One region of the Streptomyces sp. NPDC048185 genome, then DNA from elsewhere that is predicted to be linked to it. Evidence: riboswitches for the same ligand, from Rfam matches in the RefSeq annotation. Region 1 holds a riboswitch; the other holds the start of a gene.
What was found. Region 1 has a riboswitch for glycine ahead of gcvT (glycine cleavage system aminomethyltransferase GcvT). Riboswitches for the same ligand answer to the same signal wherever they lie in the genome.
Positions count from the first base shown of each region.

Region 1 (7,164 bases):
GCTTGATGCGGTCCGCGCCCACCGCGTCCTCGTCCACGACGAAGCCGCCGCCGACGGAGTAGTACGTCTTCGAGAGGACCTCCGTGCCCGCCGCGTCGTACGCCCACAGCGTCATGCCGTTGGCGTGGTAGGGGAGGGCCTTGCGGCGGTGCAGGACCAGGTCGTCGTCGTAGGAGAAGGCGATCTCGTGCTCGCCGAGCAGGTTCATGCGGCCCGAGGTCCTGATGGTCTCGACGCGGTCGTCCGCGCTCTCCACGTCCACCGTGCGCGGCGACTCGCCCTCCAGGCCGAGCAGCACCGCCTTGGGCGTGCCGTGGCCGTGACCGGTGGCGCCGAGCGAGCCGTACAGCTCGGCCCGGACCGAGGCCACGGAGCCCAGCAGTTCCTCGTTGCGCAGGCGCCGGGCGAACATGCGGGCCGCGCGCATCGGGCCGACCGTGTGCGAGCTCGACGGGCCGATGCCGATCGAGAACAGGTCGAAGACCGAGATGGCCACGGGAACTCCTCAGAACGGGGGTGGTGCGGAGGGGGTGGGGCGCCGTGCTCGCTCGTGGCCCGCGCGGCGCCCCCGGGTGCTGCTGTGGATTACTTGCCGAGACCCGGGTACAGCGGGTGCTTGTCCGCCAGGGCCTTCACCCGGGCCTTCAGCGCCTCGGCGTCGTAGGACGGCTTGAGCGCCTCGGCGATCACGTCCGCCACCTCGGCGAAGTCCTCGGCCGTGAAGCCGCGGGTCGCCAGGGCCGGCGTACCGATGCGCAGACCGGAGGTCACCATCGGCGGACGCGGGTCGTTCGGGACGGCGTTGCGGTTGACCGTGATGCCGACCTCGTGGAGACGGTCCTCGGCCTGCTGGCCGTCCAGCTCCGAGTCGCGCAGGTCGACCAGGACCAGGTGGACGTCCGTGCCGCCGGTCAGGACGGACACGCCCGCCGCCTTCGCGTCGTCCTTCACCAGGCGCTCGGCCAGGATCCGGGCGCCTTCCAGCGTACGACGCTGGCGCTCCTTGAAGTCCTCGCTCGCCGCGACCTTGAAGGCGACGGCCTTGGCGGCCACCACGTGCTCCAGCGGGCCACCCTGCTGACCGGGGAAGACGGCGGAGTTGATCTTCTTGGCCAGCTCGGCCGTGGAGAGGATCACACCGCCGCGCGGGCCGCCCAGCGTCTTGTGGGTGGTGGTGGTCACCACGTGGGCGTGCGGGACCGGGTTCGGGTGCAGGCCCGCCGCGACCAGACCGGCGAAGTGCGCCATGTCGACCATCAGGTACGCGCCGACCTCGTCCGCGATCCGGCGGAACTCGGCGAAGTCGAGCTGCCGGGGGTAGGCCGACCAGCCCGCCACGATCAGCTTCGGCTTGTTCTCCTTGGCGAGGCGCTCGACCTCGGCCATGTCGACCTGGCCGTCGTCGCCGACGTGGTAGGCGACGACGTTGTAGAGCTTGCCGGAGAAGTTGATCTTCATGCCGTGGGTCAGGTGCCCGCCGTGGGCGAGGTTCAGACCCATGATCGTGTCGCCTGGCTTGAGCAGCGCGAACATCGCCGCCGCGTTGGCCTGGGCGCCCGAGTGCGGCTGCACGTTGGCGTGCTCGGCACCGAAGAGCGCCTTGACCCGGTCGATGGCGATCTGCTCGACCACGTCGACGTGCTCGCAGCCGCCGTAGTAGCGGCGGCCGGGGTAGCCCTCGGCGTACTTGTTGGTGAGGACCGAGCCCTGGGCCTCCATGACCGCGACCGGGGCGAAGTTCTCCGAGGCGATCATCTCGAGGGTGGACTGCTGGCGGTCCAGCTCGGCGTCGACGGCGGCGGCGACGTCGGGGTCGAGCTCGTGCAGGGGGGTGTTCAGAAGCGACATGCGTCCGTCTCCTCAGGCGCCGGCGAAGTCGGTGTACTCGTCGGCGGAGAGCAGGTCGCCCGGCTCCTCGCTGACGCGCACCTTGAACAGCCAGCCGCCCTCGAAGGGCGCGCTGTTCACGAGCGACGGGTCGCTGACGACGTCCTCGTTGACCTCGGTGACCTCGCCGGAGACGGGGGAGTAGAGGTCGGAGACCGACTTGGTGGACTCCAGTTCGCCGCAGGTCTCGCCCGCGGACACGGTGGCGCCGACCTCGGGGAGCTGGACGAAGACGACGTCGCCGAGCGCGTTGGCCGCGTGCTCCGTGATGCCGACCGTCGAGACGCCGTCCTCGGCGCCCGACAGCCACTCGTGCTCCTTGCTGTAGCGCAGCTGCTGGGGGTTGCTCATGGCCTGAATTCTCCTGTACGCGGGGGAGTGGTGTTGAAGGGGGGACTGCGGAACTGCTGCTGAGAAGCGCCGGACGCACGAGGGGGCACCGAAGGGCCCCGCGCGCCCAGTGTCTACTTCTGGCGCTTGTAGAAAGGCAGCGCCACGACCTCGTACGGCTCGTGGGTGCCCCGGATGTCCACGCCGACCCCGGCGGTGCCCGGCGCCGCGTGCGCGGCGTCGACGTAGGCCATGGCGATCGGCTTGCCCAGCGTCGGGGACGGGGCGCCGGAGGTGACCTCGCCGATCACCTCGCCGTCGGCCACGACCTGGTACCCGGCACGCGGGACCCGGCGGCCCTCGGCGACCAGGCCGACCAGGACGCGGGGCGGGTTCGCCTCGGCCCGGGAAGCGGCCTCCTGGAGGGCGGCCCGCCCCACGAAGTCGCCCTCCTTCTCGAACTTCACCACCCGGCCGAGCCCGGCGTCGAAGGGCGTCAGCGCCGTGGTCAGCTCGTGCCCGTACAGCGGCATGCCCGCCTCCAGGCGGAGCGTGTCCCGGCAGGACAGGCCGCACGGGACCAGCCCGGCGCCCTCGCCGGCCTTGGTCAGCGCCTGCCACAGCTCCACCGCGTGCTCCGGCTTCACGAACAGCTCGAAGCCGTCCTCGCCGGTGTACCCGGTGCGCGCGATGAGCGCGGGGACGCCGGCGACCGTGCCGGGCAGGCCGGCGTAGTACTTCAGGCCGTCCAGGTCGGCGTCGGTGAGCGAGGCGAGGATGCCGGGGGACTCGGGGCCCTGCACGGCCAGCAGCGCGTAGGCGTCGCGGTCGTCGCGGACCTCGGCGTCGAAGGCGGCGGCCCGCTCGGTGAGCGCGTCCAGCACCACCTGGGCGTTGGAGGCGTTGGCGACCACCATGTACTCGGTCTCGCCGAGGCGGTAGACGATCAGGTCGTCCAGGATGCCGCCGTCCTCGCGGCAGATCATGGTGTAGCGGGCGCGGCCCGGCTTCACGCTGCCGATGTTCCCGACCAGCGCGAAGTTCAGCAGGTCGGCCGCCTGCGGGCCGGTGACGGTGATCTCGCCCATGTGGGAGAGGTCGAAGAGCCCGGCCCGGGTACGCACCGCGACGTGCTCGTCACGCTCGGAGCCGTAGCGCAGGGGCATGTCCCAGCCGGCGAAGTCGGTCATGGTCGCGCCCAGCGCGCGATGCGTGGCATCCAGCGCGGTGCGGCGGATTTCGGTACTGCTCATCGGTCGGTCGTCTCCCAGGACAGGACGGCACGGGCGAGGTCGGTCCTCCCCATCTGTCATCGGAACCTGAGAGGTTCGCCATGACCACCGGAGCACGGCGGTCAGGACTTGCACCTTGGGTGGGGCAGCCGTCGGACGGCGGCCCGCTTTTCAGATGTGCCTCGCCCGCGCGGTAACGGGGCCTGAGAGATTCAAGGGAGGGACTTGCTCCTTCGGCGCCCCGGCGCGGCCGGGGACTCTCCCGCGCGGATTCAAACGGCCGGTATGCAGTTGGCGCCGCCATCATTGCACGCCGGGCCTGTTCGTGGCAGACCGTGATCTGTAACCGGCTTGTGGCAGTAAGCGCACGAAAACGCGAGACCGCCGCATTACCTTCTCTTTACACTCGACGGGGACGGGAACTCGTGAACCGCCCCAGGGGAGGACGATCACGGTGAACAGGACCACGGCGTACGCAACGACCTCGGGCATCGCGCTGCCCAAGCGGCCCGCACCGGCCGAGGAGGCGCGTGCCGCACTGCCCGCACCCGTCGTCCGCGATCTGCGCGACCGCGACGGCCGCAGCCCGCACGCCCTGCTCTTCGGGCCCCACGACCTCGTGGTGATCACCGGCCTGCCCGGCAGCGGCAAGTCCACCCTGATGCGGCGCGCCGTGCGCGGCCGGCGCGTCGACTCCCAGGACACCCGCGACCGCTGGGACCGCCGGATGCCGCGCGTCCTCCCCTACGCCCTCTACCGCCCCCTCGTCCGCCTCGCCCACTACGCCGGGCTGCGCCGTGCCCTGCGCTCCGGCGAGGGCGTCGTCGTGCACGACTGCGGCACCCAGCCCTGGGTGCGCGGCTGGCTGGCCCGCGAGGCCCGCCGCCGCGGCGGCACCCTGCACCTGCTGCTCCTCGACGTCGGCGCCGACGACGCCCTGGCCGGGCAGCGCGAGCGCGGCCGGGGCGTCTCCCGGTACGCGTTCCTGCGGCACCGCGCGGCGACCACCCGGCTGCTGGCCTCCGTGGCCGAGGGCACCCTGCCCGCCGGCTGCTCCTCGGCGGTCCTCCTCGACCGCGCGTCGGCGGACGCGCTGCACCGGATCGCCTTCACCGGCTGAGGTGACGGACCGTGGGCCGACGGGGCCGAACGGGTTAGCCTTTTCAGCCACAGCAGCGGTACCAGGCAGGCGGTAGGCAGATGGACTTCCCAGCGGACTTCCCGGCGGACCTCTCACCGGGGTTCCCGGCGCAGGCGCATCCCCACCCGCACGGTGGATGGCCCGGCAACGAGCTGGAGGAGGTGCTGTCCGCCTCCCTCGGGGTGCCGGGCGCCGCCGGCCGGATCGTCGAGGTCCTCGGCCGCAGCTTCGTCTGGGTCCCGCTGCCCAACGGCGGCGGCCCCGGCACCGGCCCGCTCGACCTGCCCACGGTCGAATGGGACGGCCAGGCCCATGTGCCGGTCTTCAGCTCGGAGGAGCAGCTCCGCAGCGTCGCCGGTCCCCACATGGGGTACACCGTCGCCCCCGCCGCCGAGTTCGCCCGCGGACTGCCCCCGCAGGTCGGCATCGCGGTGAACCCGGACGGCGTGGTCGGCATCCCGCTGCCGCCGGCCGCCGTGGCGGAGCTGTGCCGGGCCGGGCGCACCCCGCTGGACGGGCCCGCGTCCGGCGGCCGGGTCCGCCTCTTCGAACCCGACTGGCAGGACGACCCGGTGGACTTCCTGGCCGCCGCCTCGGCCGAGTTCGCCGCCACCGGCGTGGTCCGCACCGCCCGCCGCTGCCTGGCCGCCGTCGAGACCGCCGACCCGGTGATGTTCGTCGGCGTGGAGCTGTCCCACTGGGAGGGCGACGCCCGCGCCCTCCCCCTCGACGCCCTCGGCCGCGCCCTCGGCGCGGTCCCGGTCGCGTGGCCCGTCAACCTGGTTCTCCTGGAAGCGGCCCAGGACCCGGTCTGCGACTGGATGCGGGACAAGGTCCGCCCGTTCTACGACCAGGACCTGTGAACGCGGGCGGGGAGAGGCCCCGAAGGGGCGTGGGGCTGTGACCTCCGCGGCCCCGCCGCGCAGGCGCGACGAGCCACGACGGACCGGCACCCGCCGACGGACGACGAGCCCCGAGCTCTGAAGCCACGGCACCCGGCGGAGCCCTAAGCTGGTTCCGGAAACAGGGGACGATTCTCGAAGGGTCGGTAAAAGGTGAGCGCGAGCGGTACCGCCGCGACCGGGCAGGTCGAGCACATGCTGCGCCAGGTGACGCCCGGACGCTACGACGCCTACGAGGCCCTGCTGCGCGCCCTCGCCACCCCCGCGACCGGCCAGGTCTGGATGCTGCTGTGGCACGGCCAGGCCGGCTCCCCGGACGCCCAGTACGGGAACATGGAGGTCGACGGCTGCGGCTACGCGCCCTGTGTCACCTCCGCCCAGGAGCTCTCCGCCAGCGGCTGGAACCGGTCGTACGAAGTGGTCGACGGCCTGGAAGCGGCCCGCGCCCTCTACCCGGAGCACTACGGCCTCTGGCTCAATCCGCACGCCCCCGGCGGCGGCGTCGGCATCCCCTGGCTCGACCTGCGCCGCATCGCCTCCGGTCTCGACCGGCAGCCCGCCGGGCCCCTGCGCCTGTCCGAACCGGCCATCGAGATCCCGCAGTTCTACGCCCTGCTCGCGCAGAACGCCCACCGCACCCCGGCGGTCCGCGCGCTGCGCCGCGCCTGGGTGCAGCCGTCGCTCGGCGCGCCCTACCTCGCCATCGGTCTGGACGTGTACGACACGTCGCCGCCGGCCGTGGACGCGGTGCGCGCGATGATGCAGCAGTCCGTCGGAGCGGTGCCGGAGGGGCTGCCGGTGTCGACGGTGGCGATGACCGACGCGCACGACCCGGTCGCCATGTGGCTGCGTGCCCACGCCCGGCCCTTCTACGACCGGGAGGCCCACGCGGCCCCCGCCCAGGCGCCAGGTGCCGGGTACGGCTACCCACCGGCCCGCGGCGGCTTCTGACGGTGCGTCGGGTGGCCTCGTCCGCGTCGGCGACGCTCCGTGGCCTTCACGTCACCCACACACTTCTTCGCGCGTAGACGCCGGCGGAAGGTCACGAAGGTCGGCGATTTCGCCGTTGTGTCCCAACTGTCCTTCGTCCGAAGGCCGTTACCCACTGTTCGGATAACGGAATCCCCAGCAACGCATCACGGTTGCGCATACTTTCCCGGTCAGACCTGGCGGGTGATCGTGACGACGCTGAAGACTCCCGAGACAGACACCGGATCGTTCGATCCCGTGATCGAGAGCAAGTCGACAAAGCCGTAATCCACGGCGGGTGTAGGCCGGTCACCACCGGCGAGAGGGGTCGGGTCACTGTGACCGCACCGATCGAGACCACCGGGGCGCAAGCCGAGGCACAGCCCGAGGCTGTCCTCGCCGGTGCCGATAAGGGGCAGATCGAGGGCCGTTCCCTGGGGCAGATCGCCTGGTCCCGTTTCAAGAAGGACAAGGTCGCCGTGGCCGGCGGGGTCATCGTGATCCTGCTGATCCTCCTCGCGGTCCTCTCCCGTCCCATTCAGGCGATCTTCGACCTGGACCCCAACGCCCTGAACCAGGACCTGATCGATCCCAACACCTCGCTGCCCAAGGGTGACTTCGGCGGCATGAGCTGGGACCATCCGCTCGGTGTGGAGCCGAAGTTCGGCCGGGACATCGCCACCCGCATCCTCGAGGGCTCCTG
Region 1 covers NZ_JBIDAN010000009.1:282,000-289,163, reverse strand. The annotation lists gene ACGF3H_RS26130 (L-serine ammonia-lyase) at 1-496, opposite strand, end outside; gene glyA (serine hydroxymethyltransferase) at 586-1,848, opposite strand; gene gcvH (glycine cleavage system protein GcvH) at 1,861-2,238, opposite strand; gene gcvT (glycine cleavage system aminomethyltransferase GcvT) at 2,352-3,470, opposite strand; glycine riboswitch at 3,631-3,724, opposite strand; gene ACGF3H_RS26110 (AAA family ATPase) at 3,904-4,569, shown strand; gene ACGF3H_RS26105 (enhanced serine sensitivity protein SseB) at 4,650-5,453, shown strand; gene ACGF3H_RS26100 (enhanced serine sensitivity protein SseB C-terminal domain-containing protein) at 5,646-6,443, shown strand; gene ACGF3H_RS26095 (ABC transporter permease) at 6,800-7,164, shown strand, end outside.

Region 2 (7,164 bases), on a different contig from region 1:
GCCGGAACGGCCGTCCGCGCGCTGGTGAAGTCGACGGAGGTCGCCCTCTCCACCGGCCGGACCGACGGCCTGTCGATCCGGAACCGGCTCCCCGGGACGGTCACCCGGCTCACGCTCGGCGAGGCCATGGCGGTCGTGCACATCACCATGGAGGACGCCGAGCTCACCGCCGTGATCACCAAGGAATCCGCCGAGGACCTGGGCCTCTTCGTGGGTTCCGACGTCATCGCCCTGATCAAGTCGACCGAGGTCGCGCTCGCCACGGCCCAGCAAGGGTGAAGGCCCCGCCCCGAAGAAGAGGGGGCGGGGCCTTCACCACGGTCCGGCTCAGTCCTCGTAGGCGTCCAGCGGCGGGCAGGAGCACACCAGGTTCCGGTCGCCGAAGGCCTGGTCGATGCGGCGCACCGGCGGCCAGTACTTGTCGGCCACCGAGACGCCGGCCGGGAACACGGCCTCCTCGCGGGTGTACGCGTGGTCCCACTCGCCGCCCAGCGCACCGGCGGTGTGCGGGGCGCCGCGCAGGGGGTTGTCCTCGGCGGGCCAGACGCCGGAGCCGACCTTCTCGATCTCCGCGCGGATGGCGATCATCGCGTCGCAGAACCGGTCCAGCTCGGCCAGGTCCTCGGACTCGGTCGGCTCGATCATCAGCGTGCCGGCCACCGGGAAGGACATCGTCGGCGCGTGGAAGCCGTAGTCGATCAGCCGCTTGGCGACGTCGTCGACGCTCACACCGGTCGCCTTGGTCAGCGGACGCAGGTCGACGATGCACTCGTGCGCGACCAGCCCGGCCGGTCCGGTGTACAGCACCGGGAAGTGCGGTTCGAGGCGCTTGGCGATGTAGTTGGCGGACAGCACGGCCACCTGCGTGGCGCGCTTGAGCCCCTCGCCGCCCATCAGCCGGACGTACGACCACGAGATCGGCAGGATGCCGGCCGAGCCCCACGGCGCCGCCGAGATCGGGCCGACGCCGGTCTTCGGGCCGGCCGCGGGCTGCAGCGGGTGGTTGGGCAGGTACGGCGCGAGGTGGGACCGTACGGCGACCGGACCGACACCGGGGCCGCCGCCGCCGTGCGGGATGCAGAACGTCTTGTGCAGGTTCAGGTGCGAGACGTCGCCGCCGAAGTGACCCGGCTTGGCGAGGCCGACCAGGGCGTTGAGGTTGGCGCCGTCCACGTAGACCTGGCCGCCGGCGTCGTGCACCTGGGCGCAGATGTCGGCGACGTGCTCCTCGAAGACGCCGTGCGTCGACGGGTACGTGATCATCAGCACGGCCAGTTCGTCGCGGTGCTTCTCGATCTTGGCGCGCAGGTCCTCGACGTCGACCTCGCCGTCCTCGGCGGTCTTGACGACGACGACCTTCATGCCGGCCATGACCGCGCTGGCGGCGTTGGTGCCGTGCGCGGAGGACGGGATGAGGCAGACGGTGCGCTGGTCGTCGCCGTTGGCGCGGTGGTAGCCGCGGACGGCGAGCAGCCCGGCGAACTCGCCCTGCGACCCGGCGTTCGGCTGGAGCGACACCTTGTCGTAGCCGGTGACCTCGGCGAGCCGCTCCTCCAGCTCACGGATGAGGGTGAGGTAGCCCTGCGCCTGCTCGGCGGGCGCGAAGGGGTGCAGCTGCCCGAACTCGGACCAGGTGACCGGCTCCATCTCGGTGGTCGCGTTGAGCTTCATGGTGCAGGAGCCCAGCGGGATCATGCCGCGGTCCAGCGCGTAGTCGCGGTCGGCGAGGCGGCGCAGGTAGCGCAGCATCGCGGTCTCGGAGCGGTGCGCGTGGAAGACGGGGTGGGTCAGGAAGTCGTCGGTGCGCAGCAGCGCCTCGGGCAGCGCTTCCTCGGTGGCGGCGTCCAGGGCCTCGACGTCGCCCTCGACGCCGAACGCGTTCCACACGCCGCCGACCTGGGCGCGCGTGGTGGTCTCGTCGCAGGCGAACGACACGTGGTCGGCGTCGACGAGGCGCAGGTTGATGCCGTTCTCGCGGGCGGCGTGGACGATCGTGTCGGCCCGGCCGGGCACGCGCGCGGTGACCGTGTCGAAGTAGGCGCCGTGCACGATCTCGACGCCGCCCGCCGCGAGGCCGGCGGCGGTGACGGTGGCGTACCGGTGGGCGCGCTGGGCGATGGCCCGCAGTCCCTCCGGGCCGTGGTAGACGGCGTACATGCCGGCCATGACCGCGAGCAGCACCTGCGCGGTACAGATGTTGCTGGTGGCCTTCTCCCGGCGGATGTGCTGCTCGCGGGTCTGCAGGGCCAGACGGTAGGCCTTGTTGCCGTCGGCGTCCACGGAGACGCCGACCAGGCGGCCGGGCAGGCTGCGCGCGAACTTCTCGTGCACGGCCATGTAGCCGGCGTGCGGCCCGCCGAAGCCCATCGGCACGCCGAAGCGCTGGGTGGTGCCGACGGCGATGTCCGCGCCGAGCTCGCCGGGCGAGGTGAGCAGCGTGAGGGCGAGCAGGTCGGCGGCGACGGTGACGAGCGCGCCGAGCTCGTGCGCCCGCTCGATGACCGGCTTGATGTCGCGGACGGCTCCGGAGGCGCCCGGGTACTGGATCAGGACGCCGTTGATCTCCCGCTCGGCGACCTCCGCCGGGATGCCGTCGCTCAGGTCGGCGACGACGACCTCGACGCCGGTCGGCTCGGCGCGGGTCTGGATCACGGCGATGGTCTGCGGCAGGGCGTCCGCGTCGACCAGGAAGAGGCCCTTCTTGTTCTTGCCCATGCGCCGGGACAGGGCCATGGCCTCGGCGGCGGCGGTGCCCTCGTCGAGCAGCGAGGCGCCGGAGGTGGGCAGGCCGGTGAGGTCGGCGACCATGGTCTGGAAGTTCAGCAGGGCCTCCAGGCGGCCCTGGGAGATCTCCGGCTGGTACGGCGTGTACGCGGTGTACCAGGCCGGGTTCTCCATGACGTTGCGCAGGACCACCGGCGGGGTGAAGGTGCCGTAGTAGCCGAGGCCGATCATGGAGTCGAGGACCTGGTTGCGGTCGGCCAGCGAGCGCAGCTCGGCCAGCACCTCGGCCTCGGAGCGGGCGCCCGGCAGGTCCAGCGCGTCGGCGTTCTTGATCACATCCGGTACCGCGGCGGCCGTCAGCTCGTCGAGCGAGCCGTAGCCGACCTGCGCGAGCATCTTGGCCTGGGCCTCGTGGTCGGGGCCGATGTGGCGCTGCTCGAAGGGTGCTGCCTGTTCGAGCTCGGAGAGCGGAATGCGAGGGGCGGTCATTGCGGAGGCCTCCTGGTCTGACGACCTTCGAGGGGCACCACGGCGCGGGTGCCCGGACGGCCTCCCCCTCTGTCATCTCGACCTGAGAGCTTCACCGGGCCGCCCGAGGGCTGCCGGCTTTCACCGTCGGTGAGAGCAGGGGCCGTCGGCACCCGCTCTGCTTTCCAGAGTGACCTCGTCCGTGCGGTACGTGTGCCTGAGAGATTCCGGGGAGGATTTGCTCCTTCGGCGCCTCCGATGGTGTCTGGAGGACTCTCCCGCACGGGGTCAGCAGCCGTTAGCCAGCCTACCAGCGAGGCGGACGCACAGGTCTGCGAGTGACCGAGCGCACCTTCGAGTGGCCGCTCTCCCCAATGTGCCTTTTTGTAGTACTGGCGGATGATTCGCCGGATGGTTTGCGACCGGAGTGCGACCAAGTGGAGGGCCCGTGCGTACCGACATCGATCCGCGCAATCTGATAGGCCGCAAGGCGTTCGACCGCAACGGCACCAGGATCGGCACCGTCGACGAGGTCTACCTCGACGACGCCACCGGCGTCCCCGAGTGGGCCGCCATCCGCACGGGCCTGTTCAGCAGGGACGCCTTCGTGCCCCTGGAGCCCAGCGAGCTGGTCGACGGCGCCCTGCGCGTGCCCTTCGACCGGTCCCTGATCAAGGAGGCGCCCGACTTCGGCGTCGGACGCCATCTCTCCCCCGAGCAGGAACTCCAGCTCTACCACCACTACGGTCTCGACGTGGCCGCCGCTCCCCCGCTCCCCGACCACGACTTCGGCAAGCTGGCGGGCACGGGCAACGAGGAGGGCTGAGGCCCGGCGCCCCGACGCCGGCCACGGGGCACACCGCCCCGGCCGAGGGTCCTTCACACCCGTCGCACCTCACGACAGCCCCGTGTCACGTCACGACAGCCCCGTGTCCTGACGGCCGCGGCTCAGGAGACCGCGCCCCCGGGATCGGCGGCCCCGGCGGCCGGGGCCGCCGCGGAGTCCGAGGGGGCCACCTCGAAGCCGTCCGCGCCGCCGGCCCCCTCCCCGGGGCCAGGTGGCGCGGACGCGACGAGAGGCAGCGGCTCGGCCGGGGTCAGGAGAGGGTCGCCGACGGGGAAGGTCCGCACCCGGCCGGGCCCGGAGTACGGCGTCTCGAAGCGGACCGTGACCCGCCCCAGGCCGCTGCCCTGCACCCAGCCGTGCCCGAGCTCCGCGTGCCGCACGTCGTGCCCCGGGGGCCAGCGGCGCTCCACGGGCGTCCGTCCCACCTCCTCGGCGGGCTTCTCGCCCGGCTCCTCCGCGAGCTCCTCGACCCGTTCCCCCGCGGCCTGCGCGAACAGGTCCTCCTGCGTGTAGTCGGCGAGCCCGCTGACGCCGACCCCCAGGAGCCGCACACCGCCCGTGGTGTCCACCGAGTCCAGCAGCCGGGCCGCCGCCTCCCGCACCACCGCCGGGTCGTCCGTGGGCCCGCGCAGGGTCTCCGAGCGCGTCAGCGTGAAGAAGTCGTACCGCCGGACCTTGAGCACGATGGTCCGGCCCGACAGCCCGGACCCGCGCAGCCGCCGCACGCACCGGTCGGCCAGCCGCGCCACCTCCACACCGACCCGCACCCGGTCGTGGATGTCCACGTCGTAGGTGTCCTCCACCGACACCGACTTGGTCTCCCGCTCCGCCACCACGGAACGGTCGTCACGCGCCAGCGCCATCGCGTACAGCGCGTGCCCGTGCGCCTTGCCGAGCAGCCGCACCAGCTCGTCCTCGCCCGCCTCGGCGAGCTCCTCGACCGTCGTGATCCCGGCCCTGCGCAGATGGTCGCCCGTCGCCGGTCCCACCCCGGGGAGGATCCGGACGGACTTCGGCCCGAGCATGGCCCGCTCGGTCCCGGGAGCGATGAGCACCAGCCCGTCCGGCTTGGCCTCCTCCGAGGCGATCTTGGCGAGCATCTTGGAGGCGGCGAGCCCCACCGAGCCGGTGAGGCCGGTGACGGCCCGGATGTCCGCGCGCAGCTTCGCCCCGACCAGCCGCGCCGAGTCCGCGTCCCAGGCCGTCCCGCCCGCCTCCAGGTCCACGAACGCCTCGTCCAGGCTCAGCGGCTCCACCAGCGGAGAGAGCGCCCGCAGCAGCCGCATCACCTGCTCGCTGATCGACCGGTACAGCTCGAAGCGCGGGACGAGGTAGGCGGCGTTGGGCGCGAGCCGGCGGGCCTGGCCCATGGGCATCGCCGAGTGGACACCGAAGACCCGCGCCTCGTAGGAGGCCGTGGCGACCACTCCCCGCGGCCCCAGCCCGCCGACGACGACGGCCTTTCCCCGCAGGCTCGGCTTGGACGCCTGCTCCACCGAGGCGTAGAAGGCGTCCATGTCGAGATGCAGGATCGTGGGCGCGGTTCTCACATCTCCGATGCTGCCCTACGCCACTGACAATGCGCCGACGCTCCCCCGCGGGTCCGGGCGGTGCTCAGACCGCCCGGTTGCGGCGCCGCGCCAGTTCGTCCGCGGGATTGGGACCCACCAGGGTCTCCCCCGTGTCGATCCGCTCCCCGTGCAGCTGGGACAGCGCGCTCTCGACGTCCCGCCACACCACGCCGACGGCGATCCCGAAGATGCCCTGGCCGCCCTGGAGGAGGGCGTGCACCTCGTCGGGCGAGGTGCACTCGTAGACCGTGGCGCCGTCGCTCATCAACGTCATGCGCTCCAGGTCGCGGAAGCCGCGTTCCCTGAGGTGCTGGACGGCGGTGCGGATGTTCTGCAGCGACACCCCGGTGTCGAGGAACCGCTTGACGATCTTCAGCACGACGACGTCGCGGAAGCTGTAGAGACGCTGGGTGCCGGACCCGTGGGCGGGCCGCACGCTGGGCTCGACGAGGCCCGTTCTCGCCCAGTAGTCGAGCTGCCGGTAGGTGATGCCCGCGGCGGCGCAGGCCGTCGGCCCGCGGTAGCCGATCTGCTCGGACGCCATGGGCGTCGCCCCTCCGCCGCTCGGCACGGCCGCCGGCCGCTGCGAAGCATGGTCGGCCGCGTCGCCGTGCTGGGGGTACCCCCCGCTCGAGCGGAGCCGAGAGCTCGGGGAAGGGTACGAGCCGCCCACCCCGAGGCCGCGTCCGGGGCCACCCCCAGCCGTACCGTCGCCGCTCATTCTCACGCCGACCTCCGTCCTTGACCTGCCTCCTCGACGGTAGGCAGTCACCAAGGGTGCGTCAACGATCGCCACACTCGGCACGCCGAGTGATAATCACCCTAAGAGTGGTTTCGCGTGCCCCGTCGCGGGGAAAGGCTAGCCGAATGCGCTCGGACGGAGCCGGACGACGGTGGTCCGGCCCCTCTCCGTCCCCGGCCCGCGTGCGTGACTACTGGTTGCTGGAACCGAAGTCCTCCGGCGAGATCTGGTCGAGGAACTCGCGGAACTTCTCCACCTCGTCCTCCTGCTCGTCCGGAATGGCGATGCCCGCGTCGTCGAGCACCGTGTCACTGCCGAAGATCGGCGTTCCGGTACGCAGCGCCAGCGCTATGGCGTCGGACGGCCGGGCGCTCACCTCGACGCCGCTGGCGAAGACCAGCTCGGCGTAGAAGACCCCTTCACGCAGATCCGTGATGCGTACTTCCGTGAGCTCCTGGCCGACGGCCTCCAGCACGTCCTTGAACAGGTCGTGGGTCAGCGGCCGCGCGGGGGCCATGCCCTGCTGGGCGAAGGCGATCGCCGTCGCCTCCCCCGGTCCGATCCAGATGGGGAGGTAGCGGTCGCCTCCCACTTCGCGCAGCAGCACGATCGGTTGGTTGGAGGGCATCTCGACCCGGACACCTACGACATCGAGCTCGTTCACACAGCAACCCTAGGCCGTGCCCGGGACGTTTGGGTAGTCGGGCCGGGAACGGGTGGGCGACCCGGGCCCCGCGGACGCCCCTTTCAGGGCAGCCGAACGCCGAGGGCGGTCTGCACCAGCGCCGCGTGCAGCTTCACCGCCAGCCCCG
Region 2 covers NZ_JBIDAN010000008.1:7,354-14,517, reverse strand. The annotation lists gene ACGF3H_RS23180 (TOBE domain-containing protein) at 1-279, shown strand, start outside; gene gcvP (aminomethyl-transferring glycine dehydrogenase) at 328-3,213, opposite strand; glycine riboswitch at 3,388-3,483, opposite strand; gene ACGF3H_RS23170 (PRC-barrel domain-containing protein) at 3,641-4,018, shown strand; gene ACGF3H_RS23165 (DNA polymerase IV) at 4,141-5,589, opposite strand; gene ACGF3H_RS23160 (MerR family transcriptional regulator) at 5,654-6,337, opposite strand; gene ACGF3H_RS23155 (bifunctional nuclease family protein) at 6,543-7,016, opposite strand; gene ACGF3H_RS23150 (MerR family transcriptional regulator) at 7,100-7,164, opposite strand, start outside.
Region 2: another riboswitch for glycine. It lies ahead of gcvP (aminomethyl-transferring glycine dehydrogenase); the one in region 1 lies ahead of gcvT (glycine cleavage system aminomethyltransferase GcvT).